DNA from 4 places in the Bacteroides coprosuis genome. Region 3 is predicted to be linked to each of the others. Evidence: riboswitches for the same ligand, from Rfam matches in the RefSeq annotation. Region 3 holds a riboswitch; each other region holds the start of a gene.
What was found. A riboswitch is a leader RNA that binds a small molecule or an ion and turns the genes downstream of it on or off. The one in region 3 is predicted to bind cobalamin.

Region 1 (6,681 bases), on a different contig from region 3:
ATCTATAAAAATAACTCCATCTTTAAAATCGGATGCTGTATAGACTTTAGCTATTTTTGAGTTTTTTATTGAAAACTGCCCATCTCCATTGGCATCATAACCAAAACCTCTAATAGAATGACCATCTATACCTCCAAAACCAGCTCCTAGAAATACAAAAAGGCGAGGATCAGCCTTAGCTATTTCCAATATCATCTGCTGACCTGTTGGCTCATTTTTTTCATCCCAACGGTATCCCCAACTTAAGAAATGCACATTATCTTGTTCTGGATCTTCCCATTCATCACCACTAATCCATTGAACAGATAAAACTGATTTATTTTTCCCTTCACCAGTCCAAAATTGTATATCATCAATACTTTTTACTGGATCAAAAGCAACATACACATTGATCACTACAGACGCAGTAGCCTCATCTTTAGTTGTATATGCAGTAAATTGCACATTATAACTTCCTGTTTTCTGAGGTACAAAAGTATAAGTCAGCTCTTTGGATACATCTTCTCCATTGAGTGTCCACTCATAACGAGCGTCTAAACCATTTTCAACTTTTGCTTCTAGTGCAAGTTCTTTACCTAACACTAAATCTTGTTTATCACCATTTACAATCGACACTGATAAAGGCAATATCTCTTCTTTACTAGAGTCACTATCACTACAAGAAGTTAAACTTGCCATGAAAATAATACATGACAATAAATAAAAGATTCTCTTTTTCATTGTTTTTATTTTAAATTAAAATTCAATCATAATAGAGCATAATACATTACGAAGCGGCATCGGGTAATATTGAGTCGATTCATAATAGGTATCTAAAATATTATCAATACGAATTTGAGGACTGAGCTGTACTCCACCTTTTAAATTCCATTGATAGCCGAATAATAAATTATGAATAGTATATGGACGAGTAGAATACGATTCATCCGTCGTTACAAACCGTTTACCAATATAAGTCGTTTGCCAAGAACAAAAAGCCCGTTTATAGTCAAAAGCCAAGCGAGAATTCCACTTAAACTCAGGCACGTAAGGAATCTGTTTCATATAGGAATTATCATCTATATGCTGCCTTTTACGAGTTCGAGAGCGTGCCCAACTAAAGTTTCCCGATAAACTCGTCTTTAATTCTCCAAATTTCAATTCTAACTTACCCGCAAACTCTGCTCCTGTTGAAAGTACATTCCGTTTATTTTGAGGTGTCCATATCCATTGATTTCCATCTTTAGGTAACCAGAGAATCCAGTTATCTATATACATAATATATCCCGAAGCTTCTGCATTGAGTGTTATCCAGGATGCTAGCTTCTTTTTATACCCTATTGAGGCATCATAAGAATATCCATCTTCTGGCTTTACATCTGGATTTCCTCCAGGTCGCCAATATAGATCATTCATACTAGGAAATCGGTAATTATAGGATATACTCCCTTTTATATAAAATGACTTATCAAAGAAATTAGTAGCAAAACCTGCTGTCCAAGTAGAAACATTCTTTCTATTATTCTGCTCAAACATATATTGTCCATGCAGTTGAAGCCACCTTAAAGGACTCCACCTTGCAGACATTTGCCAAGACAATACATTGCGATAATGCCGCAATGGAGGCTCGGGTTCTGGAATATGATAATAGGTGTTGTCAATTATGTATTTGGCAGAGTCAACATCAATATAGCTACTCACATTTATTTGATCATGTGTATAAGTAAGTGTAGTGTTTAAAACAAGTTCATCGATGGGAGCACAAGAATAATCAGCTACTCCCTGCCAAGTTTTCGAGGAGTTAATATTTCCTTCTGGATCAAATAATCCACCATCAAACCATTTATCATATTTCAATCGATAATAAAGCCATGCCCCCTTCAGATGAAACTCGTGAATGCCCCTTACATAATCAAAGCCAAAGTACCCTCTTACGTTTTTTTCATGTTGTTGTTCATGAGTTTTCCCGACTATCCCCAAAGGCTGTGGCAACATCCTTTTACCTTGTTGCAACCAGCCAATAGCTGTAAGTTGGGTATATCTAGTTGGTTTAAAGTAGCCTTCTTGTATTACTCCAAATTGTGAATATTCAGCATCCTCTCTTTTTTCTCTAAATTGATCACTTGTCAGTACCTTATTAATATAGGTGTAATCATTATCTGAATGCTGATAAAACAATCTTGTTTTTGTTGCAATTTGACTTCCTCCAAAATTAACTTGGCCTCCTCCTGTATATGTATTATATGAACCATATTCACCAAAGGCTTTACCTGTTACTCCTTTATTCCAATCGGGATCATTGAAGATATTAACACTTCCTCCTACTGCTCCTGTTCCACTCTTCACATGACTACTTCCATAGTATAGATTTACGTTATCTGCGAAAAATACTGGAATTTGAGAAAAATCAAAGACTCCTGACATAGGTGGTGTTATATTGATTCCATTCCAATTTACACGAGTTTGTGCTGCACTTCCACCTCGAAAAGACGCAGTAGATAATGCACCAGTACCCAGACTCTTTATATAAGTTGCAGAATTATCGGTTAACAATTCTGAGAAAGAGCGGGTTTTATTAATTTGTAATAATTGTGGTTCAATATGGGATACTTTTGCCCCTGCATTAGCCTCATTGGCATGTTGAATTCTACGAGCTACTATTTGCACTTCATCTAGGTTCAATCCATAAGCAACTGAATCTTTTTTCTGCGCGAAACCATTCAGCACTAAAACAGAGAAGAAAGCTATAAATACTATTTGTTTCATCTTTTACTGTGCTTAATTTGATTCAGGGAAATAGACTTGACTAGGGTAAACTCCTACCCTATAACTTTTTATATTTCCACTTTCTTTGTAATGACGTATATAACCTCGCTGAGCTGAATAATCTAAGCAATCACAGATATAAACTTCTCCTTCTGGACTTACTCCACAGCCATACATCATATCTATACCAGGCAAGTGGCGATGTAATTCAAAAGTACCATCAACAGTATTCAATACATAAATACTTTGCTGAGAATCATTTTTACTTCCTGGCTTATAGGTACGGACACTAAAATAAATCTTGGTTTTACTTGCATCTATATCAGTGCGATTATAACTTATTGCTCCAATCACATCACCCTCTTGTGCTTCCTTTTTTTTAACAAAAGGCAATTGAAAAGTTTGAACGACTTGCTCTGTTTTAGGATCAACACACTTCAATAAGACACCCGACAACTTATTATTTTGATAATCATTCATTAGTGCCCAAATTCTATTATTTCTATCTTTTAATAACTTACAGGTTTTTGTTATCTCATCATTATGAACCTCTTCAATCATGCGGCTACCTTCTTCGGTAATATCATCTAAATCAAAAACATAAAGTCCTCTTGATGTCATACCAAATAATTTATTCTCGGCTACTTCCATATATTCAACCCATCTTCTTATCACTATATATTCTAAGGGAGTGCCATAAGGAGGTACCGTACGAATTTTCACTAATTGACTAGGTAAGTCGGCACCAGCTACATTATTGCTCAATAAATCAGATACAATAGCCGTTGTATCTGAAATAGCAACAATCTGACGAGGCAAACCTGCTTGGGTATAAAGTATAGTTCCTTCTGATTTAAAAGTTGTGGGATGGACTATCTCTATTTTTTTGGAATTATTTAAAGTTATAAAGTACTTACCATTTATCAGTTGAATAGCTTGTGCTACGTCACCTAATGGGCGATTGTTGACAACTCGAAAGACATCTGGGCTAACCATACCATTTCGATAGAGCACTGATATAGCTCCCATATTGGTAAATATCCGACCCTCATTTAATATGATTGCCTCAATATTTCCCTCGCCTACACCAGCAGGAAAGTCTTCCTCATATTCACAAGAAGAAAATACTGATAATAAAAATAGGATATAGAATAGCTTTAAAACAGATTTAAATTGCATATATCATTTGGTTTTAATCCTCTCAGGGAGCCATAAGATACAAGCATCTAATCCAGATTGATAAGCTAAATAGACAAGAATTATATCCCGTTTCTTAAATCCCCCGAAACAGTAGATTGTATTTTTAGGCAGGTCTTCTGACTCGCTTCCTTTCTAACTGCCCTTCCCATCATCTACCGACAGTGGATATTGTAGTATTTATTAGAAAGTTATAAAAGCTTACAGCAGTGGGTCTGTTCAGGATTTACACCTGATTCCCTTTTCACTTCTTTGGATAAAGTACTATCCTAGAAGCACCTAAAAACTAGATTATTTATTTTGAATGTGAAGATAATAATTTTTTAATAACCTCTATAAATTTATTGCGTTAAAATTTAATTTTAATTAATATTTTAAAATTATTCTATACTTCATATTATAAGAACTAAAGATTTATAGAGTGAATCTCTTTCTCGCAAATATCTTAAACCCAAAAAAAGGCTCACTAGGAGCCTTTTTTTCTATTCTAGATCTATCTACTTAAACATGAATGATATCTGTTAACAATTGAACTGACAGCCAGAAGTACACCATAAGTGCACATGCGTCAACAACAGTTGTAATCAGTGGTCCAGCCATTACAGCAGGATCTAATTTTAGCCACTTAGCTGCCATAGGTAAAATACTACCAACTACTTTGGCCAAGATTACTGTCACGTATAAACTAATACAAATGACAAAAATAACATTCAAAGGAACGGAGTCGAAAAAGTAAACTCGAGCAAAATTTAAAGCAGCCAACAATAGACCAACGATCAAACTCACACGAAACTCTTTCCAAATAACTTTCCAAAAATCCTTGCTCGATATTTCTCCCAAAGCCATACCTCGAATAACGAGTGTAGATGATTGTGCACCTGCGTTACCCCCTGTATCCATCAGCATAGGAATAAAAGCAGCAAGCATTACAGCAGACTCTAATACCTCTTCGTATTTGTGAATAATCATACCCGTAAAAGTAGCTGAGATCATCAAAACCACCAACCATGTTATTCTATGCTTAGAATGTGACCACACAGACTCTTTTAAATATTCAACTTTAGAAGGATCAATAGCGGCCATCTTGTGAATATCTTCGGTACTTTCTGCCACAATAACATCCATTATATCATCTACCGTAATAATACCCACCAAACGATTTTCCTTATCGGTTACAGGCATAGAGTTTAAGTCATATTTTCTAAATAAATCGGCCACAACCTCTTGGTCTTCTGTAGCTAAAACGGACACAACATTCTTTTCCATGACGTCAACAATGGCAGCCTTAGGATCAGATAAGACCATCGTTTTCAGAGAAATAACTCCTTCCAACTTTCTTGTTTCACCTATTATAAAACAAATATCATTGTTGTTATTAATATTGGCTAAGTTCTTATACTTCACCAGAGCCTCATCTATCGTCATATAACTTCGTAGAGCTACATACTCCACAGTCATAACACTACCCGCACTATCTTCGGGATATTTTAAGAAAATATTAATTTGAGTGCGAATGTCTGGAGAGGCTTGTTCTAATATCCTTTTCACCAAGTTGGCTGGAAGCTCTTCAATAAAATCGACCGTATCATCGAGCTGCATCTCAGTTATAATAGCCTGAATTTCTTTATCTGAAATATGTTCTACAACTGATTTTTGGATATCTGAAGGTAAATTACTAAAAACTTCTGCAGATAAATCTTTCGGTAATATTCTAAATAAAACTAAACATTTATCATTGGGTAAATCATCAAATAAATCGGCTATATCAATAGGGTTCATATCGGCGAGCATTTCTCTTGCAAGCTCAAACTGATGAGTTCTGATTTTTTCAGCCAATTCATCCAGTATTCCTTTTTTATCCATGGTTTCAGTTTTAATCTGTCAATAATTTGAGTTGGGGTAAAGTAATCACGTCCAGTAAAAGACGAAACCACTTCGTTTTATAAGTAATAATGAATGGTAATCTTAATTTGTTTAATAATAAAACTTTTTAATCAAAATATTAGACAAATTCTAAAATCAATACGTAAACTACGGCATTTACGAGTAAAATTCCTACACAGAAGAGGAACTTCTGACACCGACATGACAATGCGATGACACCGACATGATGATTGCTTGACACCGACATGCTATTCCTTTGCTCTTGATCAAATAATACCTTTTATTCTATATATAGCTAATTATCAAATACTTTTAAACCCTATTGTTTCAATTAAAGTACATTTAGAATAAAGGCTGTCTCAACATGAAGTAAGACAGCCTTTATTGCTATTTATATAATAAAAAGTTTTTAAGATTTTCATAGCTTTCAATTTCGTAAGAATGCTTCGGTTTATCCAAAATGGGTTGTAAACTCTGAGGTATGGGTATGTGGATTCCTAAGTATTTTTCAATACTTTCAGGGAATTTTACGGGATGAGCAGTTTCTAGAAACACACCAATCGTATCGGGGTATTGCTTGCGATAGGCTGCCAACCCCAAATATCCAACAGCACCATGAGGATCAGCTAAATATTGAGTTTCAGCATAAAGTTCTTGAATGAGTTGTACCGTTTCTTCATCAGAAAAAGAATAAGAAGACAGTTTTTCTTCTAGCAGATTAGTCTTCTGCTGAAACAACTCTAATATACGAGTGAAGTTACTAGGGTTACTTACATCCATCGCATTCGAAATCGTTTCTATTGTTGGGTGTGGCTCATACTTTTGAGTACTCATAAAACGAGGTACAGTATCGTT
Region 2 (9,073 bases), on a different contig from region 3:
GAATTGTATATATTTCATTATATCTATTTTGCAATGTTTGATTATATTAACAAAGTAATAGATATAAAGGTTTATTATTAAGCCTATTACATAATGTATGTAAAGAAAGCTTTAATGTCTAAAAGTTAGATTTTAGTCGTTTATTAAGCAATATGTATTTCTATTGAAGAGCATGAGAGTACTATATGTCATAATATAAATCAATATACTTTCATTTGAAAGTTTGGTGTTTTTTTAGAAAGGCAATAAAAAAGGCGAGTAAATTACTCGCCTTCCCATTTGATTTATTTCTAATTTTTAAAATTTCATTCCAACACCCATAAATAAGTTTCCATTATGAGCTTCAAGTAGGTCGTCCATTTTAATAAAACCGTAATCATATCCTAAATTGATAGTAAATACATCAATGTCAAGACCTGCTTTAAATCCTAGACCAAAGTCAAAGCGTTTAAAGTCCATATCATCTGAACCGAAAATAGAAATTTTCTCACCTGCAACTTTTGCTTTACCACCTAAACCATAAGCAAGGTATGGACCAGCACTCAAGTTTAATTTCATATTATTGGGTAAATAGAATTTATACCCTGCATGAATTGGAATTTGTAAATACACAGGGTTGAATTTTGTTTTAGTTCTTGTCTTGATTTCATCAAAGGGAATATCAAGCTTAACTGAAGACCCTTTTAAAGAAATATCCAAACCTGCTTCCACAAAGAAGTTCGGTGAAATCAAATACTCTGCTCCAACACCAAAATAAGCACCTGGCTTAATAGAAGCATCAACGCCTGAAGGTGTTCCTAAATAATTAGAAAGGTTCATACCTGCATGAATATTCCAATGCAGCGGATCATCCACATACTGAGCCTTAACAGGACTAACTGATATAAACATTAATGCTGTAAATAAAACTGCGATAAACTTTCTCATAATATTCATTTTTAAATATGTAATCTCTTTTTAAGCTTTAGTTAATAATTAGTATTAACTACGCTTCGTATTCTTTAACAAGATAGAACGTAAAACGTTCAAATTCTCCAACAAATATTTCAACTAAAAAGAGGAAGCACTGCTTCCTCTTCATTTGTGTATCTCTTGATTTATTAGAATTTATAACCTAATCCAGCATAAAAGCTACTATTCTTTATATTAGCATATCGATTAGGATTTGTTAATCCTTTATCGTATCCCATAAAGAAATTAAAATGATGGCTATCTAAGGCTGCTTTACAACCCAAACCAGCATCAAATTTTCTCAATTGATCTCTCGAATCACCAAATGTTTTCTCTCTAGATGAATCTTCATACACATATTCTTTTTCATTACTAATCACCGAATAGGTTATTGTGTTTTTGTATTTTCCACCAATACCCATCGCTAAGTAAGGACCTGCACTTAGTTTTAAATTCAAACAATCACTTATTCTTATATTGTAGCCTAGGTGTAAAGGCAATTGAAGGTAGTATGCATTATACTTAACATCTCCTCCAAGAACTTTTTTAGTTGTTTCAATCATTACTTTGTCCTTTAATTTTGCACCCTTTAGATGTACATCTAAACCAGTATTCACAAAAAAATTGGAAGGTAGAGCGATATCAAATTCCATACCAATCATATAGCCCGGTTTTGCTATATTTTGTGAAACATCTGTTCCTGAAAAATCTGAAACAGTTACTCCACCATGTAAACCAAAGCGAACAGATTTATCAAGCTGTGAAAAAGAAGGGATATTCACTAAAGTTAGGAGTAGTACTAAAAGAGTAATTCTTTCTTTCATAATAATAAGGTTTTATATATTTAAGCAATATAATACATTATTATTAATTTATTAACATTTATGACTTAAAACAAAAAAAGTAGTACCACGATTCTCATCGTAGTACTACCCAACACAAACACAAAATAAAACACGACAAAACTACTATAAAGTCAAGTCCTCTGTGCTTTAGCACAATAACTACGTTTATACATTCACATCTATTATACGTAGTTTTAAGATTGACTTACAATGATATAACATCCATATATAAATATTGTTCACCAATAATAAATAATTTATTGGGTATATTATTGAATTCCTCTTTCTCTTAATTTGAGTTGCCAGTTCCAAGCAGATAGAAGTGTATCTTCAATACTAGTTCCTGCTTTCCAACCAAGTTCATTATTGGCAAAATCTGGATTTGCCCAAACTTTTTCGATATCTCCTACTCTACGACCTACAATTTTATAATTAAGTTTCACTCCTGTCGCTTTTTCAAAAGCTTGGATTAATTCTAATACAGATAGTCCACGACCAGTTCCTATATTAAAAATCTCCACTTTATCTTTCTGCTTTTTATCTAAGATTCTATTAATAGCTACCACATGAGCTTTTGCTAAATCAACAACATTGATGAAATCTCTGATGCATGAGCCATCAGGAGTGTCATAATCATCACCAAATACACTTAATTCTTTACGAATACCTATCGCAGTTTGAGTAAGATAAGGCACTAAATTTTGTGGGACCCCACTTGGAAGTTCTCCTAGTAATGCTGTTGGATGTGCTCCTATAGGGTTGAAATAACGCAAAAGAATAGCGTTGATAGGTGCACCAGATGCTACAGTATCATGAATAATTTCTTCATTAATTTGCTTTGTATTACCATAAGGAGATTCTGCTTTTTTAATTGGAGCTTTCTCTGTTACGGGCAATTCGTCTGGCTGACCATACACAGTACAAGATGAAGAGAATACAATTCCTTCTACTCCGTGTTTAGGCATTAAATCTAATAGATTGATAAGAGAGCCCAGATTATTACGATAATAAAGTAAGGGTTTTTCTACAGATTCACCTACGGCTTTACTTGCAGCGAAGTGAATGATAGCTTGAATTCCTTTATACTTAGTAAATAGTTTATCAAGCCCTGCATAGTCCAAACAGTCTAATTCAACAAATTCGGGACGAATACCTGACACTTTTTCTATATTATCTACAACATCTGCACTAGAGTTTGATAAGTTGTCTATAATAATTACTTCATATCCACTGTTTTGTAATTCAACTACTGTATGTGATCCAATATAGCCTGTACCACCTGTAACAAGAATTCGTTTTTTCATGATTTCTTTTCTTTTAATGAGTTACAAAAGTAGGAATTTATATCTGTTCTTTGAAGAAAGAGTATAAGAAAAATTTACCCAATTTGGGGTTCTCAATATTACTCAAAGCAAAACTCCTTTTTAATAAAAAAGAATAGAAAATACTTTTTACGATTATACCCAAACTGAATAAAGATACACACCGAATTAATAGAGGATAAAGATCTGGGACAAGAGAGGCTTTGATCAGGGTCAAAACATCAACATGACACCGACATGATGATACTTTGTCGGTGTCATATTTTTTATATCTCTCAAATAGAATAAATGAAGTATTCTTATACATTCAGATTAGCATAATTATTCAAATCCAAATGAGACAAAAAAAGGACCTACCAAAGACGAATCGAGCAGGTCCTTTTCAAAAATCTTGAAAAAGATAATGATTAAAGATCATCTATTATAGAGGTCGATTTTGCATAAGCACTGGGTTTGGCTTCAAAAAAATCGGTCTTAATCATATTGGCATTGCTATATTGTGCTACCCACGACATACTAGCCGGCTCATCTTCATATCCTGGATATAGAATTTCAAACCCTAAGTTTTCACATCTTAGGTTGGCTAGGTATTTTATATAGTCGGAAACCATCTCTTGAGTCAATCCTTCTATTTCTTCTCCAATAACATATTCTCCCCATGCCATTTCTTGTTCAGCTCCCTCTTTTATCATCGCTCTAAACTCTGCAATAGCCTCAACTGTAAAGAGCTGTGGTTCTTCTTTTCTTAGTTCAAGTATGATAGACTGAAACAGCCAGAGGTGAGTATTTTCATCCCGATTGATGTAGCGTATTTCTTGTACAGAACCAGGCATTTTACCATTTCTTCCCAGATTATAAAAAAACATAAAGCCTGAATAGAAATAAATACCTTCTAATATATAGTTGGCTACCATCGTTTTTAAAAGCTGATGTGTACTTTTATTGAGTTGAAACTCATTATAAATATCACCTATAAATTTATTTCTTTTTAATAGATGTTCATCGTTTCTCCACTGATACAAAATACGTTCACGCTCCTCGGGCGAACAAATAGAATCGAGCATATAACTATATGATTGAGAGTGAACAGCTTCTTGAAAAGCCTGTATCGTTAAACAAAGATTCACTTCATTGGCAGTTACATACTCTCCTACATAAGGCAAGTTGGCTGTCTGAATACTATCTAGGAATATCAAAAAAGACAGTGTTCTATCATAAGCTCTCTTCTCGGCTCCAGAAAGATTGCGGTAATCTTTTACATCCTGACTCATATTGATTTCCTCAGGTATCCAAAAGTTATTCATCGCCTGACGGTACCAATTGGAAACCCAACCATATTTCATATTATTGAAATCATTCATATTGGTCGTATTCCCATTGATCATTCTACGTTTATTGACGTCTATATCACCATGTTCATTAAACAAGGCTTTCTTCTTCAGTTTAGTCATTGTTATAGTATATCTTAATTTTTATCATTATTTACACCTTATTATATAGGCTTTAAGCAGAGCAAGTCTCACATTCTTCTACTTCTAGGGACTGACTTCTTACATAATACAAAGTCTTTACCCCTTTTTCCCAAGCTCGAAGATAGAGGTTGAGCAGTTTGCGGAAGGTGAATTCTTGGGTTATGTATAGGTTAACAGATTGTGATTGGTCCAAATGTCTTTGTCTTACTCCTGCTGCATCAATTACCCAACTTTGATCTATCTGATGGGCTGTTTTATAAAGCCAGAAAGTTGAATCGCTCAATTCTGGAGCAACTCGAGGCACTATACTTCCCTTCTTTTCTTCAAGGAAGTAACGATTCATCACAGGATCTGTTCCAGCAGTAGTACCTGCTATGATAGATGTCGAACTTGTAGGTGCAATAGCGAGTAGATACCCATTGCGCATTCCGTTCTTGGCTACATTTGTCGCTAAAAGCTTCCACTCCTCAGAAGCATAACCTCGCAACTTAAAGTAATCCCCCGTCTGCCAATCGCTCTTATCAAAGAAAGAATAGACACCCTTTTCTTTGGCCAATTGGTTGGATGCCTCTATGGTATAATAATTGATTTTCTCATAGACTTTGTCCATATAAGCCAAGTGCTCATCACTCTCCCAACGAAGTCCTTTTTGCGCTAACAGATGGTGGTACCCACTAGTACCCAGTCCGATGGGACGCATTTTCTGATTCGTAATTTGTGCATAAGGAATAGGATAAAAGTTCAAATCGATCACATTGTCCAGAGCACGTACAATGGTGTGAATAATACCTTGCAACTCTTCAGAATCTTCCACATCAATATTTCCTAGAACAAGAGAGGCTAGGTTACAAACCACAAAATCTCCAGCTTTGGTTTCTTCCACTATAATTTCATCACCATTTTCTAAACGTACAGTTCGGCGCACATCTTGAATGGCACTTTGGTTTTGTGCTATCTCAGTACATAAGTTCGAGCAATAAATTACACCTTGGTGCTTATTGGGATTCAAGTTATTCACTAAATCTCTATTAAAGATAAAAGGTGTACCTGTTTCTACAGCCGATTTTATAATCAACCGCACCATTTCCTTAATAGGTATTATGCGTTTAGGGATACGATGATCATTCACACATTCTAAGTATTTCTGTTTCCACTCATCACCATAGGTATCTTCTAAGTTATAGCCTTTCATAGTCATAATCTCATGTGGGCACATCAAATACCAATCTCCTTCCATATTTGTCTTTACCTGCTCCCAGAAATAATCGGGTATGCAGATTCCTGGAAACACATCGTGCGCTTTCATTCTATCGTCTCCATTATTCGTTCTTATTTGGAGAAACTCGGGCATATCACGATGCCAAATATCAAGGTAAATAGCTACTGATCCTTGTCTCACTCCAAGTTGATCAACAGCTATAGCCGTATCATTACACAGTTTTACCCACTTTAAGATACCTCCCGCTACACCTTTAAAGCCTCTTATATCGGAGCCTACGGCTCTTACTTTTCCTATATAAATCCCCATACCTCCTCCAAATTTTGAAACTTGGGCAAAGTTGGTTAGAGTACGATAAATACCTACAAGACTATCGGGCATTACATCTTCAAAACAACTAGATAACTGACTCAATGGTTTACGTGCATTACTCATTGTAGGCGTAGCCATCGTTACTTTCAGGGTACTCAATACATCGTAAATACGCTTAGCCCAGCACACTTTCTTCTCCCCTTCGGGAATAGCTAAGTGCATAGCTATCCCCATAAACATCTCTTGAGGACGCTCTAATAAATGATGAGAATAATTCTGAATTAAATAACGTTTAGATAAAAGATGAAGACTACTGTAGGTAAGCAACTGATTGCGTGAAGCCTTCATGTATTTTGACAACTCTTCAACCTCTGCTTGGGAATAGTTTTTGAGCATATAGCTCCCATATAGATTTTGCTGAGTCAGATAGTTCATCTTTTTATAGAGTGAAGTTAGTCCCAACTCTCTTTCAGCCTGCTGAATTTCTTTTTCTAGTTCGACAGCTAATAAGCGAGAGGCTATGAACTCCCAGTTAGGAGCATCTGGAGTAATTAACTCTACTGCTGCCTTCATGAGTATCTTCAAAGGGTTGCCATCTGCTTTGTAAAAAGAACGATATTTAGAATACAAAAACTGAAGATCGTACTGCTTTTGTCCAAATTCGTTTTGGATATCCTGCAATAATTCAATGGTATCATCATCTGTGATAGTCTGACGAAACTGATTAATCATTTCACGACAGGCTGTTCTTCTATCTCGGTATAAGATGTAGGCTTTGGCTTCTTTGTAATGACCTCTCTTCATCAAAACTGTTTCCACCAAATCTTGTACTGTTTCCACATCTACATAATCACTATCTTCAAGGTTGACAGATATTAAGTCACAAATGATCTCTAATTCGTGTTCAGAAACCGATCGTTGCAAACTATGAAAAGCTGCTACAATGGCCCTTTTTATCTTATCGTAAGTAAAATCCTCTACTTGACGATTTCTTTTAATAATTTTCATTCTATTATTGTTTTGTTTCATAAAACACTCAAAAAGCTCATTGCCGGAGAGCTTATCTGAAGTAGCATTGGCAGGTCTTCTGACTTTCCTTATCTCTTGGTATGCCTTCCCATACATAAAGTATAGTGGTGTGAGTAGTTACAAGAGATTTATAAAGGATTACAGCAGCCGGTCTGTCTCGGATTTACACCGAATTCCCTTTTCAACTCAGAATAGGAATCTATTCTAAGTCACCAATCTTATTGAAAGCAAAGATAGAAATAAATAGATTCAGACCTAAAAATAACCAGATTATATCTTTCAAAACCCTTCCTCTTAATAGAGATTATACAGCCATTCATTTTTACTTTTATCCACCACTACCATTTCGATAATATTTTGTTATGCTTTTCTAATCAAAAGATTACAAGCAACAAAACAGAAACTTATGCTTTATTATCGAAAGCATTCGTAATATAATCAAAGCGCATTATTTTAAACACAATCTAAATAGCACTATTTATTAACTAATAATCAATAACTTACTATACTATCATCAACTTTCGATAAAGAAGAAGATCAAAACTTTTATTCGTTTATTATTGAATATATGAAAATCGAAACATATATTTGTGTCATGAGATTGAAACTAAGACATCTCCCTTAAATACACATACTAAGAAAAGCCAATCAATAATGAAAAACATTTGGAGTCAGAGTAAGATAGCCATTGGTACAGAAGCAAGTTTCGATGGTATTTTAAACATTCAAGACTTACTTAAAACCCTTCGTTCTAAGTGGGACCACAATCAATATTCATTTATTAATGATAAAAAGTGGGATCATCTTGCTGCACACTATTCCAACTTAGATGGGACTCAAAATATTCGTGCATTAGGTCAAGAATTAACACTATATAATACAGCCCTCTACACTATAAAAGAAAAAGATGGTAATTACTCTATTGTTCCTATTGCCAAGGAACAAATGAAGGAATTTGAATCAGAGAGTAAAGCAGAAGGTCAAGAAGCTAACTTATGTATGCAAGAAGGCAAAAACTTTGGAGACCCTGCCTTCCGCTTCAACTCAGTAGCAGACAGCCTTCCTAGTGAAACATACGCTTTAGAAAGTTCGGATAGTTATTACATTGATTTTGTTGGTAAGCAACTTTTCACTAAATCTCCTGGTGCACATCCAAAAGAGTACAATTATTATCGATTGGATTTAAGTGTATGGCCCCCTAAAAAGTACCCCCTATCTAAGCCAATTATCAATATTACTTATAGCTCTACGCATAAACTATATGCAGCTTTAGAACTAGAAGAAGAAAGCCATTTCAATATTAAGCGTATTCGTATTGGTCATGAATTCAATGACTTGTGTGCTTGGGATTGTATCCAACTCAATGAAGAGATTGGGGGTACTCATTTTTTTAGGTGGGTAGAACTAGCTTGGGTAGGAAATGATCTTTTGTTAATTGATGATGCTCATCTTTGGAAAATCAAAGATGCTGCTATTGGTGGAAGAGTATTTGAAAGAGTGAGTGATATTAATGCTTGTGGATGTTGTATCAACTGCTCTCCAACACTTATTAGAACAAAGAATGGCGGTTCGTTTATTCCTTCAGATAAAAAACTGATGGAGTGGAAAGATGGAGAATTACAAAATACGGGCATTACCATTACAAAGCTTTATGCGAAACGTTTCTCTACAGCCCCTCTAGGCAAAGCTGGTTTTATTACAACAACAAGAAGAGGACGTATTGCTGTACATACTCAAACAGATACAGGAGCTATTCATTTTCTAGACTTGGTAGATTCTCCTTCACTTACTTGTGTTAAGGAATTGAATCAAGATTGGATTGCATTCTTTACAAACGAAACCTATTCAGAGAGAGATAGTGATTTGGCTCAATTCTGGAATCACAAAACCGATACTTGGTTAAGAATGAAATATGGAGCTCTC
Region 3 (9,073 bases):
CCAAACTAAAGAAATGCATTATCCGTTTTGAAGATGATTATTTTTATTATCACTGGGGAATCAATCCTATATCAATAAGTAAGGCTTTTGTGAGCAATCTAAAGGCTCGTAAAGTAGTGCGAGGAGGAAGTACAATCACCATGCAAACGATTCGTATGGCTCGTCGGCAACCCCGTACTATCCTTGAGAAAATGAAAGAAGCTATCTGGGCTACCCGACTAGAATTTAGATATTCCAAAGATCAAATTTTAAATCTATATGCATCTCATGCTCCTTTTGGAGGGAATGTAGTAGGTTATTCTGCTGCGTCATGGAGATATTTTGGTCATACGGCTACTGCCTTGTCATGGGCTGAGGCTGCTACTTTAGCTGTGTTACCCAATGCTCCGTCGGCTATTCATTTATCTAAAGAACGGGAATCACTCAAACTAAAAAGAGATAAGTTGCTTCGTAAATTATATGAGAAAGGAGATATTTCTGAAACCGACTATCTTTTAGCAAAAGAAGAAGAACTACCTCATGAACCACTCGCTTTGCCGCAACTAGCTCCTCATTTAGTTGATAAATTAGCTTTAGAATCACCTCAAAAAGAAGTGATCACTACAATTGATGCAGGCTTACAAAGTAAAATGGAGGCGTTGCTCAATGAGTGGAATCTGAAGTACCAACAACATCATATAAAAGATATTGCGGCAATACTTATTGATGTAGAAACCAGTGAGGTATTGGCCTATCATGGAAACTCGGGATTTTCTACAAAGCGAGTAGGTAGTCAGGTTGATATTATTCAATCTCCACGTAGTACTGGTAGTATTTTAAAACCCTTCCTTTTGGCTGCAATGCTCGATGAGGGTAAGCTCTTAGTCAATCAACTATTACCTGATATTCCTATCAACATCAATGGATTTACTCCCCAAAACTTCAGTTTACGTTATAAGGGAGCTGTCCCTGCTGCCGAAGCCATCAGTAGGTCTCTAAATATTCCTTCTGTTTATATGCTCAAAGATTATTCTGTACCCAAGTTTTATGACAAATTAAAAAAACTCGGTTTATCTACACTTACCAAACCTGCAGGACACTATGGACTCTCTTTGATTTTGGGAGGAGCAGAGGGAAAATTGGGAGAAATAACGGCAGCCTATATGCATATAGCCCAAATTGCCTTAGGAAAATCTTCTACGTATCCTAAATATAGATTGGGTGAGGAGGATATCCTTTGGAAACCTACTTATTCTGCAGGAGCTTCGTGGCAAACCTTAGATGTTTTGAAGGAAGTAAATCGACCTGGTGAAATTGCTTGGAAAATGTTACCATCTATACAAACTATCGCTTGGAAAACAGGAACGAGTCATGGTTTTAGAGATGGTTGGGCAGTGGGTGTTACCCCTAAATATGCCGTTGGAGTGTGGGTTGGAAATGCAACAGGAGAGGGGAATGCCGAACTAGTAGGAGGACGAGTTGCAGGTCCCGTCCTTTTCGATATATTTAATGCTCTCCCCTCTAGTAAATGGTTTGAGCGACCCAAAGATGCTTTTGTAGATGCAGAAGTTTGCCGTCAATCGGGCTATCTGAAAAGTAGATTTTGTAATGATGTAGATACTGTTTTGATCTTATCACAAGGAATTCGTACCCCATCTTGTCCTTATCATCACTTGGTACATCTTACTCCCGATGAAAAATATCGAGTCTATACCTCATGCTTAGATAGTGAGGAAACAATTGAAAAATCATGGTTTACTTTGCCTCCAGTGTGGGAGTGGTATTATAAAGCGGTTCACCCTTCTTATCAAGTATTACCCCCTTTTAAGGAAGGTTGTGGAGAAGATTATAGGCAACCCATGCAGTTTATCTATCCTCAGATGAATGCTGAAATACTACTTGCTAAACAGTTGGAGGGTTCGGAAGGCAGTTTGACACTCGACTTAGTTCATAGTAATAAAGAGGCCATTATCTATTGGCATATGGATGGGAATTATTTAGGTGAAACCCAGTTTATCCATAAGTTTACGATATCTCCCAAAGATGGGGAACACAATGTAACTGTAGTCGACAATCAAGGGAATACGCAAAGTGTACACTTTTCTACTACCTCTAAATTATGATTAATCTATAAATTTATGAAAAAGCTATCTGTTTGAATAATAGGATAGAAGAGAATGATAGATTTACTTTGACACCGACATGATGATGTCATGTCGGTGTCAAAGCATACTCATATCGGTGTTATGATAATACCCTGCTTTAGTAGGGGAATATACTTTCCTCTTAGTAATAAAGAATCTGATTGTTTACTACCTGACCAATAAGAGTTACGGTAAGGACGATGCCTATGCCTAAGCAAACAGCCATTAATAGAAGGTTGATGTACTTTGCATTGGGTTTAGTATCCTTATGCAAGTCTTGAAGAAAGTATTCTTTAAAGAATAAATAGATAGCAGGAATAGATGCTGCTACCAATAGGAAGTCTTCAGGAATATTATAGAAATACGTTTTAGTTAAACCGATTAATGACCAATGGCAAAGGAATAATACGATAAACATATTTACCTTTTGGGATCTTAAGAGGAGTAATCCTATTGTAAATGTTGTTACAGAACAAGGCAATAAAGGGGATGTCATAGCTGGAAAAGTAAGGCCTCTAGCCATTGATAACAAAGGATAGATAAAGGGCATAATCATTAATAGATACCCTAGTGTATTGTATTTTTCATTTTTTGCAAATGTAGTATATCCTCTGATAGCATCCCAAACCCATGTTCCTGCAATTAGGATCCAGAAGAAAGTAAGAATATTGCTATATCCTCTTGGTGCACAATAATGGTCGTAATACACCAACGAAATCCATGTAAAAACACCTGCAAGATATAGCTTCATGGCTATATCCATCTTTTTGCTCGGTTTTTTAATAAGAAGTGTAGTGAGTATGAACCCGATTAATAGAATAATAACTTGATAGAGCCAAGTTTCAGAATTGTAATTGGCTATCGTCGTCCAAAAAATATCCATTCTCTTTTATTTGTTGTGTCTAGTTAATGAAGATGCTTGTTTAGGGAATAAGAATAAGGGCAACGTAGCACCCACTGCAAGCATAAAAATAACAGTGCAGGCTACCATACTATTTGTAAAGAACATTTCCATATATTTGGCTCTTTCAACAGCTTGATCCATGGTTCTCAAGAACATAAGTTGAGAGAAAATCATGTTGTATGCAAATTTACCTGGAATCATAGGGAGTAAAGCTGGAATGTATAAAACTGTCATTGGACAATAACATTTTTTACCCAACCATAAACTACCAAAACCAATTAGTAATGATGCACATAAAGAAGCTGTAGAAATATCTACACCTAGAAATGTCATTAAGCAATAACGTGAAGCATGTCCTATTGCAGCAAGAAGTGCAATAAATTTAAAAGCTCTTAGGGGAGGATCTGATATAGCTCCGAATCCAATACTTGCTACTGCAGCAAACGCTCCATCTAGAATTACGTCTAAAACAACCATATTAAATTAAACTGTCTTTGATTAAGAAGAGTGTGAATGATAAACCTATTGCTATACATACCACCAATAGAGCAGCATGTGTAAGTCGTGAGAATCCTGTTAGAATATAACCTTCGACTATATCAATTACTCCATTGATTAAAGGCACTCCAGGGACCAAGAATAGCACACTTGTAGCTAAAGCAGTCTCCGATGTTGTGTCGAAAATAAGTGAGATAGAAGCACATAATGAGGCTATAAAAGCTACCAATATAAAGGTAATGAAGTGATTAACCTTATTGGCTCCTAGGCGTTGCTTAATGAAGAATCCAACGAGAGTGGATGAAAAGACGATGCTCATTGAGCAGAAATCTCCTCCAAATAGTCGGCAGAAAGATGCGTTAGCAAAACCTACTAAGATTAAGACAAACAAGGGATGAATACGAGGAGAGTTGATAATTTGATAATACTTCTCCTTTACCTCTTCAAAAGACAAGTGTTCATCATAGGCTTCCCAACTTAATGCACTTAGTTCTGAGTTGTACTCAAAACTAATAGGATAGGCTGGAATGTCTACAACTTCACTGTGAGAGATATTATTTTCCTGATCTAATGTTGTTAAAATAATGTTCTTCTGGAAAACACCTATTTTTACCTCAATTCCCAGTGCCCTTCCCAATCGCTTTGAGTTCCTAATGACACGGGATGTGTGTACTCCACTACCCATTAAAGTGGATGAATACTCGGCAATAAATCGAGTTCTCGAGAGCAATCGCTCTTTCATAATAATTAAGTGAAAATTTATGTAAAGTGAATTATATGTAGCTATTTTAAACTTTGCACAAAAGTATAAAAAATAGGCTTACAAACTTAGTAAAAGACAATCTTTAATTTTGAATAATAGTCTTACTAGCTCTAAAAAAGGTCCAATAATAGATTCTTTTTGAATTATAGAGTTGTCCTAATTTATTGATGCATAGGTGCTATGTGGCAGGACAGTGTTGTGAAATATAATTTATAATACCTCTTTTTCTATTCTAAATAAGAGGGGTATAAAATCTGTTCCTTCTTCCATCTTGTACAATCCTTCAAGACAAGAGGTTTCATTGTATGCTCGAACAATATCGGGTGTAATAGAAGGATGGTAGATGATAAATGGTACCTTTTGATCCAAATGAATCTTAGATAGAGAAGATGTGGGGTGATCAGGTAGTACAGCAATTAAAGGTGGGTTTTCCCAGTTTTTTGTTGCCTCTAAAAGGGGTTGTATCACTCTGGAATCTAAATCTTCAATTGTTTTTATTTTAAGTTGGAAATCTCCATCATGACTCGCTTCATCGCTTGCTTCAAGATGTAACCACACGAAGTCATCCGTCTGTAAAGCCTGAATTGCTGCTTGAACCTTACCCTCATAATTGGTGTTCGTTCTTCCTGTAGCACCTGCTACTTCTATTACTTTTAATCCTGCGTATATTCCAATTCCTTTTATTAAATCTACAGCCGAAATAACCGATCCCGTTGTAATGGGTAAAAAAGACTTTAAAGGATTCATGTGAGGAGTAAAACCAGGCGACCATAGGCTGATGGCATTGGCTGGCTTTTTACCATCGCTAATGCGTTTAAGATTAATTGGGTGTTTGGCTAAAACTGCTTGACTCTCTAGAATAAGGGTGTTGAGCTTGTTTGCTAAATCTTCTGCCTCAGGGATAGATGCTTTTAAGTATAAATGATCTTTAGTTAAGTCTAGGGCATTATGAGGAGATGTTCCAACTAAAAAGCTTTTTGATTTTGTCAAAGTAGGTTCATAACTAGGGCAAACTAAAAGATGTCTGTAATACTCACCAACATGAAACTTAAATCCTTTGCTTTGAAAATGAGAGTTTAGGCAATCTAGTAATACTATAGCTTCTTCTGTGCTGATATGATCGGCCGTGAAACTTGTTATTTTATCTTGTTCTATGGTAATTAAATTGCAGCGAAGAGCTAGTTCGTCTCCTTGTAATTGAATCCCCAAACTAGCTGCCTCAAAGGCTGATCTACCTTGATAGATTTGGTTTACATCATATCCTAGGATGGAAAGATTGGCTACATCACTACCTACTTCCCAACCATCTGGAACCGTTTTTAAGAGTCCTGTCTGACCATGCGTAGCGAGATAATCCATATTAGGAGTATGTGCAACTTGCAAAGGCGTTTTGTTGCCCAACTGAGGAATTGGTTCATCAGCCATGCCATCACCTATGATTATGATTACGCTCATGTTGTTCTTTAATGGATTGTGGTAAGTATAAGTATCGATTGTTTTAACGCCCCAAATATCTAAAAAATAAATGAGAATAGGCCAAGTTTTATGAAAAGAAGGATGAATTAATTGATAGACATGTTTCATAATTCTTGTAAAAAGCAGTAACTTCGGCACAGTTTTGGTGCCCTCCAGACGGCTGTCTGGCTGTGGTGAAAAGGGAATCAGGTGCAAATCCTGAACAGATCCGCTGCTGTGTACATTTACTAACTTTAGGTAACTACATAAACCACTGTTTCTTACAAGAAATGGGAAGGATGTATCTAGAGGAATGTGAGTCAGAAGACCTGCCAAAATAATTGGTTTTTAAGAGCTCGAGATTTAGGCTTAAGAACTTTGTTACACCTAATCGTTACAACTTGTTCATCCTATTTTTTGAAGCCTCTTTATAATTTACTCAATAATAACTGAGTTTATAAGATGGCAAATACTATTACGTTTGTTTCTCTAGGACCTGGAGAACCTGAGTTAATCACGTTGAAAGGGCTGAGAACACTGAAGGAAGCAGATATTATCTATTGTCCTTCAACAACACTAAAAAACACAAAAGTTTCTTCTAGAGCATTAGATATTCTTTTAGCTCTTGATATTGACCAAGCAAAAGTACAATTGTTTGATGTCCCCATGAGTAAAGACCGTACTTTAGCTCTGGCTAGCTATGCTGCGGTTTCTAAATCGATTCATCAGGCTTACTTAGAAGGGAAAAATGTAGCTGTTACTGCCGAAGGCGATGCGGGCTTTTACTCCTCTAGTCATTATATCATAGATAATTTAAAAAGAGATGGGGTAGTGGTGGACAAGATTCCTGGTGTACCTGCTTTTATCTCTGCTGGTGCTTTGGCTCATATTCATATTGCTATGCAAGAAGAAGAACTTCATGTTGTTCCTGGAGTTATAACCACTTCAGATCTCGTTGATAAAATAGAAAAACACAGAGCGGTGGTAATAATGAAAGCATCTCAAAGTGCAGAAGATATTAAACAAGCGATTCATAAAGCACCTCAATCCACCTTCCATTATTTTGAAAATGTGGGGTTAGATACAGAATATTATACTACAGATACAGAAGAAATTATAAATAGAAAGTTCCCTTACTTCTCATTGCTGATTATTAAATCATGAAACACAAACACATTATGCATATCAAACCTTTATTACTAACTATTTTATGTGTCTTTATTTTCACAGCTTGTGGACAGAAAAAGAAGAAAGATACTACAGAAATAAATCATTCTCAAGGAGAAAAAATAGAGATAAAGTATGCCAAAGGATTCTCCATTCAAGATTTTGGAGATTATAAACTAATAGATGTACAAGATCCTTCGGGAGAAAGCGAACTTAAATATCAGTATGCTTTAATTCCACAGGGAACTCATCCAACTAATATACCCAGTGAGTATTTGAAAGTTGAAACACCCGTTCGTAGTGTTATTTGTATGACTTCTTTGCAAATATCTAATTTCATAAAGCTAGATGCTGTAGATCGTATTACAGGAATAACGAGTACTCGTTTCCTTTTTAATGAGGAGATAAACAAGCAATTAGAAGAGAAGAAAACGCATAAAATAGGTATTGAAGGAGATTTTGATAGTGAGCTGGTTATTGCTCTCAATCCAGATATGATTTTAGTTTCTCCATTTAAAAGAGGGGGTTATGATGCCATTCGAAACTTGGAGATCCCCCTAATTAGTTTTTTAGGATATAAAGAAGTTACCCCACTAGGACAGGCGGAATGGATTAAGTTTACTGCTGCCCTACTAGGTTTAGAAGATGAAGCAAATGTAAAGTTTAAAGCGATTGAAGATCGGTATCTAGAACTAAAAGCATTAGTAGAAAATGTTGAGAAGAGACCTACGGTATTGAGTGGAGAACTTCACTCGGGAAATTGGTATGTAGTAGGAGGAGAGAGCTATCTTGCTCAGTTATTTAGAGATGCAGGAGCACAATACTTTATGAAAAACGACAATGAATCGGGAGGATTCTATGTTGATTTTGAAACTGTATATTCTCAAGGTGCTGAGGCTGATTTTTGGAGAATCGTTAATAGCTATAATGGCGATTTTTCGTATGATATACTGAAACAAACAGATGGAAGATATGCAGACTTTAAGGCATACAAAGAGAAAAAAGTAATTTATAGTAATCTTCGTGAAGTTCCTTTCTACGAACAAACTCCTGTTGAACCCGAAGTTATTCTAGCTGATTTAATTAAAGTATTTCACCCTACTTTATTATCCGATCATGAAGCTGTTTACTACAAATTATTAACCCAATAAGATATGAGAAAAAATATCATACTCTTTGTTTTTATTACAGCTTCAATTTTTGTTCTATTTGGTTTAAACTTGGCTTTAGGTACTATTTCTATTCCTTTAGAGTCTATTTGGAACATCTTATGGGGTAAAGGTGATGAAACTATTATTTGGCAGAACATTATATGGAAGTCTCGTTTTCCACAGACTGTTACAGCCTTGATTGCTGGGGCGGGATTGTCTATTAGTGGCTTACAAATGCAGACCATTTTTAGAAATCCTTTGGCGGGTCCATCAGAGCTAGGTATCAGTTCAGGTGCTAGCTTGGGTGTAGCATTTATTATCCTTCTTTCGGGGAATATTGGAGGAGTGGCACTAAGCCGTATGGGTTTTGTAGGTGAAATGGCTGTTTCAATCGCTGCTATTATTGGAGCTATGGTAGTTATGCTTATTATTGTAGCCATCTCTCAACGAGTACGAGGAAATGTTATCTTATTAATTATTGGAGTAATGATAGGCTATATTGCTACAGCTATTATCGGTGTCTTAAAATTCTTTAGTAATGATGAAGATGTACGTGCTTACGTTATTTGGGGATTAGGAAGTTTTGCTAAAGTATCAGAATCTCAAGTCTATACTTTTGTGACATTAATGGCTATACTTATTCCTTTATCATTTCTGTTAATAAAAACGTTAAACTTAATGCTCCTAGGTGAAAGCTATGCTAAAAATCTAGGTTTAAATATGCGAAGAGCTCGGTTTTGGGCGATTTGTTGCTCTTGTATTATAACAGCTATTGTGACGGCATATTGCGGACCAATTGTATTTCTGGGGCTGGCTGTACCTCATCTTTGCAGAACCTTGTTCTCAAGTTCGGATCATAGAGTTTTAATGCCAGCTGTAACACTTACTGGAGCTGCACTTGCTTTGCTTTGTAATCTGATAGCACGTATGCCTGGCTTTGAAGGAGCTTTACCAATCAACTCGGTTACTGCATTAATTGGAGCTCCTATTGTCATCTCTGTTTTATTTGGAA
Region 4 (9,073 bases), on a different contig from region 3:
GGCATGGATGGGAACCAATAGTGCTCCTTACCATCCTGATTGAGTACTTGATATTTCTTAATTTCTTTACCAGCATTATCAATCAAATAGACCCAGATAAAGGTACTGAAACCTTGTTGACCAATCACTGCAATATCTTCTGTCAACGGATCAACTCGAAGTCCGGCACCATAGAAACCTAGATTCTTTCCATCTTCACTTCCTAGTGTAAAGATGCTTTCAGAAGATCCTGATTCTATATCATACTTAATCACTGATTTTCCACTAGCCCAATAAAGAGTGTTGGATATTGCACTAGCATCAATTGCTCTTGGTGTCCAAGCCCATGGGTTTGTTCTTATACCCAATCCCTTAATGTCTCTTTTTTCAACTTCAAAAGTTGCAGGATTAATTTTATAGAGAGTTTCTCCAGCACCAGCCCATACATTGCCATCTTTTGCCAAAAGGACACTGTTTGCACCTTTTACTTCGATGGTTTCTATCAGCTCATCCTTCTCTGCATGGATTGCATATATTTTGCCCTTACCAGCAGCAAAAACAGTATTGTTCACTTGGCACATATCGCCTACCTCACCAGAGACTCCAGCAATTTGCTTACCCGTATAAGTAAAATCTTCTAAGTTCAGAATTGAGATTCCACTTGAAACAGATAGATATCCTTTATTTGCATTGATACCTTGGAAGAAACGAGCATCTCCACCTACTTCTTCGAGAACAGCTTTCTTCTTTAGAGTTTTAGCATCAGCAACAACTAGTCTATTTCCTTGTTTAGAGGTAAAATAAAGATTATCACCGTACATTACCCCACCTGCTGTAGTCTTACCAAATTCTTCTCCTGCATTTGCTGTAGAATAAGCACGATATGCAATATGACCATCTTTACCGAAGAAGTTTACTGAACCACCATCATGCCCAAACCAGCCTTCGTTGACCATGTAAAAACCATCAGCCTCAACAGGCAGAGAGGGTTTAGCATCGGGAATACATTCTACTCCAGGGTTTTCTGGTTCTGGGTTGGGGATTAAACAGCTATAGTCTTTATCTCTTGAACAAGATGAGAGCCCCATTAATGCCATTAAAGGCAGTCCGAATAATATACTTTTACTCAATTTCATAGTTTATAAATTTAAATGTTTATGTGATGTTTATCGTGTTTTTACGACTTCTCCTTTCAAGTGTAAATCATACGCACCTAGTACTTCTGTAGATATTTCACCTAGCCAACCCGCTTGTTGGTGCACAGCAGTATAAACCTTTACAAAGTGAATACCTGGTAGATTGACAGATTTGCCATTTTCATCAACCGCCCAATTAATGTCTATTGCCGATTCATCTGAAGAATTAGGCATATTGTCTGCATATCCATATTCATAAGGATAAGATACCCAGTTTTCATTTTCATCTGTACCTTTGTTTTCTGCATTGGAAGGTAAGAGAGTACCTTTAAAAGTGATTGATTTTTGATCTTTGGCTATCCAGTTTGGGAAATAGCTTTGTCTGTGGTAGGTATTTTTAGGAATCCAACCTTCATTTCCTTCAGAATCTGTCCAGCGGATATACTCTTCTCGAACTTCTTTATCTTCTACTTCTGGTCTATAATAGGTAATTTCATAGTTTCTGATGCTTTCTTTGTTGTTATACTCACTTCCTGCTATTTCATACCATTTATCATCTGGTTTGCCATTCTTGTTTTCATCATAAGATACCATGATGATACCTGGCTCACTACTTGCTCCTTTAGAAATACTCGCTTTTGTAGCTGAATAGAAAGCATTACCGAGTACTTTAAAATCTCTTAACCCTTCTTTGTTCTCAATCATGTGATCAAAACCAAATACAACATAGCCTCCAAAGCCACCCAAAGAAATCATCTCTGTATTTGGACCCACTAAAGCTTTATTGACTTTGGCCAGCATAGCTTGTTCTGTATCCCCATCATGGTATGCAGGTAGTTCGTTGACAAACTGACCATAAGCTGGTTTAAACTCATACACTTTATTAATGTAAGGGCTATCTTTTGGTTGTGGATCTGTATTGTCATCGCTACTGCTGCAACTGGCTAGTACTATACCCACACAAGCCATTGATAATAAATTTAAATACTTCTTTTTCATGGTTTCTATATTTATATGTTATCTGATTCTTATTTTAAAAAGGCAAAATGGGCAGGAATGTTACCTGCTGTTGTTTTCCACTTCAACTTTCCATCGGGAGTAAAGCAATACACAAATCCTGTTACGATATAATTTTGTGCATCGGTAATGTATATCTCTTTCGTTTCAGGATTGATCGTCAAACCATAAGGGAGCATGATTTGCTTATCTGTACCATCGGTTATAATTTCATTAGAGATGACCTGTTGAGTATTGGTATCTATTATACCATATTTAATATCTCTACTGCCTGTATTCTGATCTTCTTCTGAATTGTAGTAATAAAGTAATTCTCCACTTAGACATAATTCACTTGCTCCTACTCCGAGAGATTGCACTACCTCATCTTTTTGAGGATCGATAATGAATATATCTGAACGAACACCTTTGTAGTCTCCTCGAGAAGATACATAGATCAAGCCATTGGGAGCTAAAACCATGCGGTGTAGATTGATCGCTACATCTATCTTCTGAATCTCCTCAAAGCTATCTAAGTCTATTACAGATACAGTAGTATCATAATTAGGAACTCGGTAACCTCCTGAGTTGGCTACATAGAGCTTATTATTTACAATCACCATCTCTTCGGGTTGGTAGCCTACTTGTACCTTTCGGGTTAGCTCTAATGAAGTCGTATCTATCTCCGCCACAAAACCTTTTTCTGCATTGGGATCAACACCTATCGGACCCGAATAAGAACTGACATAAGCTTTATCTTGATGAAAAGCAAGGTATCGACAATTGGGGACAGTGATTACTTTCTGCCTCTGTGCCGTCCATTTATTCATGACTTCTATCTTATTCGAAGCATTAATGACAGCATAGAGTTTGTTCCCGTAAATCTTTAAATCATTCCCTACATCACCCAGTTCTTTGATTGCATTGGGGTTGAGTTCAGAGTAGATATCGGTAGAGTAGTAACCCGTACGGTAATCAAAATAATCAATGCTAGCTCGGTTCATTCCCATATTACCTTCATTGAGAATATAGAAGCCCAAAGTCTTAGAATCTGGACGAGGGTACGCCACTTGTTCTTTATTGGACTTAAAAATATATTCATCCTTTCTACATGAAGGAAGTAGAAAAACAGATGCTAAAGCAAGAATGAAAAGAGTGTAGTTTCTCATAATTCTATCCCTATAATAAATTTAAATGTTCGCCCAGGCATGGGGTAATTGTAGATTACTTCGTATTGCTGATCAAATAGATTGTTTACTTCTACAGATGCATTCGCCTTCAGTTTACTGAATTGGAACTGTTTTTGAAGGGCAATATCATGTGTGTACCAAGGCTGGACTTTATTTTTCTCAATATTGTTAAAGGCTCCATTATAGCGTTCGCCAACATAGAAGAAGCTATAGTTCAAATTCCATGATTTGTAAGAAGCCGAGCAGATGGCAGAACCACTATGCCAAGGTGTATAAGGTATCTGATCGCCATAGGAAGAGAGAGGTAGTCCAAAAATCTTCGTATAATCTTTCTGCTCCGAATAAGCATAACTTAGGTTTGTCGCCACTTGAATAGCTCCGAAATGCATATCCAAGGCAGCAGAGGCTTCAACTCCTTTCCCTTTCACTTTTCCTACATTGCTCATCATCCATCGGAAGAGGTTTCCTGTGGGGGCAGCAATTATCTTATCGGTTGTACGGGTAAGATAGGCATCTGTTTGAATAGAAAACTTATCGAATACTGAATGACGGAAAGGGAGATTATAGGTAAACCCTAGATTCACCTGATTCACATATTCGGGATTCAAAGCCGATGAGCCAACTTGTGTATAGTACAAATCATTAAATGTAGGCATTCTGAATACTCGCTTGGCAAAAGCTCTTACATTGAAATCATGATTCTGAAAAGGTTTATAACCCAAGAACACGGCTGGACTGAATTCCTTTTTATTGGGACCCGCAGCTCCGTTTCTCACGGTTTCGTGCACAAAGGCTCCATTTACACTGACCATTGCCTTGAACTTACCCAAGTTAAGTGAAGTAGCCAATGCACCCAATAACGTATAGCGTGTAGGGTATGCAAAGGCTGTAGATATTCCCAAGCGAGTAGCATTGAGCTTATTCCACTGAAAATCTGCCGAGGCAGATACATCCCACCAATCGGTAATATTGTACATATTAATTACAGAGGCATAGATTTCTTGCTGGTAATAGGTATCGTCAAACTGAGCACTTTCTGTGACTACATCGCCCAATACGTGTGTGGTATCTCGAGCAATATAATTCATCTTATCAAAGGCATATTTACCTTTGAACTGGAAATGGTATTGATCTGAAAAATCTTTGGTGAACTCTCCTTGGGCAAAGAAGTTCTTATCCTTCTGTCTAAAGCCATCATCAAATTTGTTGGCTACTATTGCACCAGGCGCACCTCGGTTGGAATCGTAATAATAAGCTTTGGCAGACCATCCTCCATCTTCTATTCTTCCAAAGAAGGCAGTTTCTAAACGATAAGCTTCTACATCACTGTTTGTACGAGTGGCAGTAGTATCGTAGGCCAAAGTACCATCTAAGTTCTTTCGTTTATATCGAAATTTATAACGACCATTTGTTTTGGTCATCTCCCCACTCGCACTCATAGTAACGGAAGGTGAAATACGCTGTTCTACACGAAAAGAGGGATTTATAAAATCGATAGACATCGCTTTGTAACGAAGAATAACATTAGTCTTCTTATCTCCCACAAAGCGTGGACGTTTGGTTTTTAAGTAAACCGTTGAGGCAGCACTAAAGTCTTTGGCCGATTGAAAGATATCGCTCTTCTGACCATTATAAAGGGAGAGCTCTTCCATATCATCTAGTGAATATTTCCCTAAATCGATGACTCCATTTTGTGCATTATTTAGCTCTATTCCATCATAGAATACCCCCACATGGTGACTACCCATATTACGGACATCTATTGTCTTCAAGCCACCAATACCTCCATAGTCTTTTACTTGAATACCCGAGAAGTAACGAAGTGCATCTGCTACACTATGCACGCTGAGTGTTTGAAGTATGTCTCCTGATAGCTTTTGAACAGGAATTATCTCTTCGAAAGGTTTTGCCGTAATCACTACCTCCTGTAAATACTGGAGGCTGTCTAGTTTATTTTGGGCATAATGGGTACAAGGAAAGGCACATAGCATACCTCCCAATAATATTTTTTTAATATTATTCATTCTTCTAGTGTATGTTTGTTTTACAAACTACAGCCAACGGGGATAGAGATTTAAAGATATAATTCAAGTAGAGGATAAAAGTATTTACAGCTTACTCCTATCATAAATGTCTTAAAGCTCTAGTCCCAGAAAGCTTTGTAACTTATATTATTGGCAGGTCTTCTGACTTTTTCTCTCTTTAAATAGCCTTCCCATCGCGTATCAGACAGTGGCTCAAGCGGTATTTAAAGTAATTAATTAAGAATTACAGCAGCGGGTCTGTTCAGGATTTACACCTGATTCCCTTTTCAATGACGAAATAATAGATTTCTATTTCGCATCACCAATAACGCAGCTAAGGTATGAAATTTATAAAGTAAATAACAACTATTTACAATTTAATTGAGCAGAAAAAAATCCTATCGAGTACTCATGTAAAGCCATTGCAAGGCTCTTTTGGGCTACTTATACTCTTCCAAAAAAGATCTTTTGAGAACAAGATTAGTTCGTTAAAATTACGATCAGGATTCATCTGTCATTTATTCTCGAATCAATACTCAAAATATAACATCAGAAAAAGATTTTATTGAGCAATTAGTCAAAACACAATGTAAAGATTTTGATTTCTTTTTTACAACTAACAGATTGTTATTCATATTAATTTAAAAGCAGAAATACGTATTTAAATACAAATATGTTGCAAAACATGTATTCCATTAACTTAACGATTTAGCCGTTACACATTTCCACCAATAAAGACACATAAGCGTACTATAGTAGCAATTATAGAGTTTTATATGACAGAATATCACTCTCTTTAAATAATCAAAAAGTTTTACATATATTCAAGAATTGTATCAAATAGTAAAAAAAGTTTAATTGCTTTGCTCTTTATATTGTAAAATATCGTAAATTATTTGCACTTAATAAATATTTATAGACTTTTGCACGTTTTATTTTTTATTACACACATATACGAAAAGACAAGATGAATAAATCGAGACACTTTAATCCTTAATTATTAACTAAAAATTACACTCTGCTTATGCTAATCTTTATTTCTCAAGAAGAACTGTTGGAGTCGGTTAGACACATCAACAACACCTATTTAGGACCCATTCTTATTGTGTTCTTATTGGGTGCAGGCTTGTACTACACTATTCGCTTACATTTTATTCAGCGTCATGTGTTCCGAGCCTTTCGATTAACTTTTAAAGGAGCATTCAAGAGATGTAAAGCTACCAAAGCAGAAGGAATGAGTCAGTTTCAAGCTTTATCTACCGCTGTCGCTGCTCAGTTGGGTACTGGTAATATCATAGGTGTAGCAACCGCGATTGCTGCGGGTGGTCCAGGTGCTGTGTTTTGGCTCTGGGTAAGTGCACTTGTAGGTATGGCAACCAACTATGCCGAAGCTGTTTTATCGCAGTTATATAAAACATCCATTGATGGACATGTGGTAGGTGGTCCTGCCTATTATATATTAAAAGGATTGAAGAGTAAATTCTTAGCTACCTTTTTTGCCATAGTAGCAGTTATCGTATTGGGATTTATGGGCACCATTGTTCAGTCCAATTCTATTTGCTTAACACTGACCAATGTTCTCCCCGTTAAATCTATTTATATCGGTATTGTTGTGGCTATCATTGTTGGATTCATTCTTATCGGTGGTATCACACGTATTGCTGCTTTTGCTGAAAAAGTAGTACCTATTATGGCTTGTATCTACATCACGGGCGGACTTATTGTGATTGGTATGAATTACGAACACGTGGTACCCGCTATTGAGTCTATATTTGTAGGGGCTTTCTCTCCTCAAAGTTTAGGTGGTGGTGTACTGGGTATTACCATTATGAAAGCTATGCGATATGGTATATCTAGAGGTTTATTCTCCAATGAAGCTGGTATTGGTACAACTCCACACGCTCATGCCGTAGCCAAAGTAAAGCATCCTTACGAACAAGGTATGATGGCTTTGGTGGGTGTTGGGACCAACTTTATAGTTTGTACAATCTCTGCTTTAATTGTACTAGTTACAGGAACCCACCTTACCAATTCGGGTGCAGATGCTGCCCAAGCCTCTTTTGGAACAGCTTTTGGAGAAGGTGGATTAATATTTGTTGCAGTAACCCTCTTCTTCTTCTCACTCACAACGATAGTGGGCTGGTATTTCTTTGCCGCTCAAAACCTACGTTATTTAATTGGAGAAAAATGCATCACACCTTTCCGTATGATGGTAGTTGCAGTTGTTGTGGTAGGTTCTATTCTTCAAGTAGAATTGGTATGGGAGTTAACCGATGCTTTTAATGTCTTCTTGGTAGTTCCCAATATTATAGCCTTGCTCCTACTTTCTCCTAAAGTAATAGAGCAAACTAGAAAGCTAGCAAAGGCTATTAAAGATAAACAAATGTAATAGAGTTCTTTCTCATTGGAGGTTTGATACTTCAATTACCCGAAAGAACATTACACAGAAATATCGTTTCTTCACAGCCTATTTTAAAGCCTAAAAAGTCCTATCGAACATCTGCGAGATAGGACTTTTTTTAATAAATTCAGTTGCATACTTATAAGATGGTAAAATGTATATCTATTCAGTATTTTTAGGTCTAAAGACATCCTTTCATCTTAACACCGACATGAGAATGACATGACACCGACATGATGAGATTTTGACACCGATAAAACCTATTTTTGACTAAGACTTTAAAAACCGATTATTCAGGATGTATATCTATCCGTTTTATAGGTAGGATACTATTTTACACAATAACACAAAATGAAGCCTTTTATGCCCTCCATTATCTCTATTTTATCATACATTTACAGATGATAGAACGAACTTCATTTTACCTAGTCTGTTCAACAAAAACCGTTGTCAAGCTGTTAATAGATTAAACTTATTCAATGAAAAAATATGCACTCTTAATAATAGGTCTATGGGTTTCTCTGATTAGCTTTGCAGGTAATCAGCCTATAGACCCTGTGATCAAAAAATTGAACCATCTACTACAAGAAGAGTCTTTTCTTGAACTGAGATCGGAATTACAAAAACTACCTAGAAGTTTTAGCCATAATACCTTTCTTTATTATGACGCTTACTGCTATAGTGCATTTGGACAGTACAATCAATCTATCGTTGCCATCAACCAATTACTCAATCAGTATAGAAATAAATTAAGCAATCAGGAGGTGGTTCATCTATTAGAACAACAAGGGTTGAATTACAATAATACCTTCCAGTATCATCTGGCGGCTCAAGTGTATAGTACCCTCTTGGAAGATTTTTCTCACCTCCTCACAAAAAGCAAGAGTAATGATTATAACACGCTCTTTAAAATCAACTATACCCTAGCAAAAGCTCTAGTGGGGAAACAAAAGATTCATATTACAAAAGATACGACTATACCCATCTACAACAACATATTTAACCATTTGATGATTCCCGTATCTAGCAAGGGCGTACATGATCACTTTATCTTTGATACTGGAGCACAAACTTCTACCATCAGTCATTCTGAAGCAAAACGTTTGGGCTTTAAAATTTACGAAACAGATATTGATGTATCTACAGCCACTCACATCCAGATAAAAACCAAAATTGGTGTTGCCGATAGTTTGTATGTAGGTGAGCTACTCTTTGAAAATGTTGTTTTCTTGATTGCAGAAGATAATGATCTTTTCTTCCCCGAACTTGATTATCAGATTTCGGGTATCATCGGCTATCCTTTAATTAAACAGATGCAAGAAATTAAAATAGACCTAACTCACAATG

Region 1: another riboswitch for cobalamin. It lies ahead of K8V80_RS10385 (hypothetical protein); the one in region 3 lies ahead of K8V80_RS11485 (precorrin-2 C(20)-methyltransferase).
Region 2: another riboswitch for cobalamin. It lies ahead of K8V80_RS07830 (ribonucleoside-diphosphate reductase subunit alpha); the one in region 3 lies ahead of K8V80_RS11485 (precorrin-2 C(20)-methyltransferase).
Region 4: another riboswitch for cobalamin. It lies ahead of K8V80_RS09370 (TonB-dependent receptor); the one in region 3 lies ahead of K8V80_RS11485 (precorrin-2 C(20)-methyltransferase).

The regions. Positions count from the first base shown of each region.
Region 1 is NZ_DYYK01000175.1:232-6,912, forward strand. It holds partial or broken gene K8V80_RS10375 (PKD-like domain-containing protein) at 1-720, opposite strand, end outside; gene K8V80_RS10380 (TonB-dependent receptor plug domain-containing protein) at 736-2,745, opposite strand; gene K8V80_RS10385 (hypothetical protein) at 2,758-3,924, opposite strand; cobalamin riboswitch at 4,035-4,240, opposite strand; gene mgtE (magnesium transporter) at 4,444-5,805, opposite strand; partial or broken gene thrC (threonine synthase) at 6,214-6,681, opposite strand, start outside.
Region 2 is NZ_DYYK01000136.1:4,729-13,801, reverse strand. It holds gene K8V80_RS07850 (porin family protein) at 298-927, opposite strand; gene K8V80_RS07845 (porin family protein) at 1,101-1,775, opposite strand; gene galE (UDP-glucose 4-epimerase GalE) at 2,066-3,100, opposite strand; gene K8V80_RS07835 (ribonucleotide-diphosphate reductase subunit beta) at 3,526-4,569, opposite strand; gene K8V80_RS07830 (ribonucleoside-diphosphate reductase subunit alpha) at 4,622-7,129, opposite strand; cobalamin riboswitch at 7,182-7,382, opposite strand; gene K8V80_RS07825 (hypothetical protein) at 7,805-9,073, shown strand, end outside.
Region 3 is NZ_DYYK01000190.1:13,649-22,721, forward strand. It holds gene pbpC (penicillin-binding protein 1C) at 1-2,102, shown strand, start outside; gene K8V80_RS11465 (DUF6064 family protein) at 2,266-3,006, opposite strand; gene K8V80_RS11470 (threonine/serine exporter family protein) at 3,013-3,504, opposite strand; gene K8V80_RS11475 (threonine/serine ThrE exporter family protein) at 3,506-4,267, opposite strand; gene K8V80_RS11480 (cofactor-independent phosphoglycerate mutase) at 4,499-5,743, opposite strand; cobalamin riboswitch at 5,891-6,094, shown strand; gene K8V80_RS11485 (precorrin-2 C(20)-methyltransferase) at 6,206-6,907, shown strand; gene K8V80_RS11490 (ABC transporter substrate-binding protein) at 6,928-8,061, shown strand; gene K8V80_RS11495 (iron ABC transporter permease) at 8,065-9,073, shown strand, end outside.
Region 4 is NZ_DYYK01000154.1:5,914-14,986, forward strand. It holds gene K8V80_RS09355 (DUF5074 domain-containing protein) at 1-1,115, opposite strand, end outside; gene K8V80_RS09360 (PKD domain-containing protein) at 1,146-2,114, opposite strand; gene K8V80_RS09365 (YncE family protein) at 2,144-3,280, opposite strand; gene K8V80_RS09370 (TonB-dependent receptor) at 3,277-5,325, opposite strand; cobalamin riboswitch at 5,461-5,667, opposite strand; gene K8V80_RS09375 (alanine/glycine:cation symporter family protein) at 6,350-7,714, shown strand; gene K8V80_RS09380 (retropepsin-like aspartic protease family protein) at 8,206-9,073, shown strand, end outside.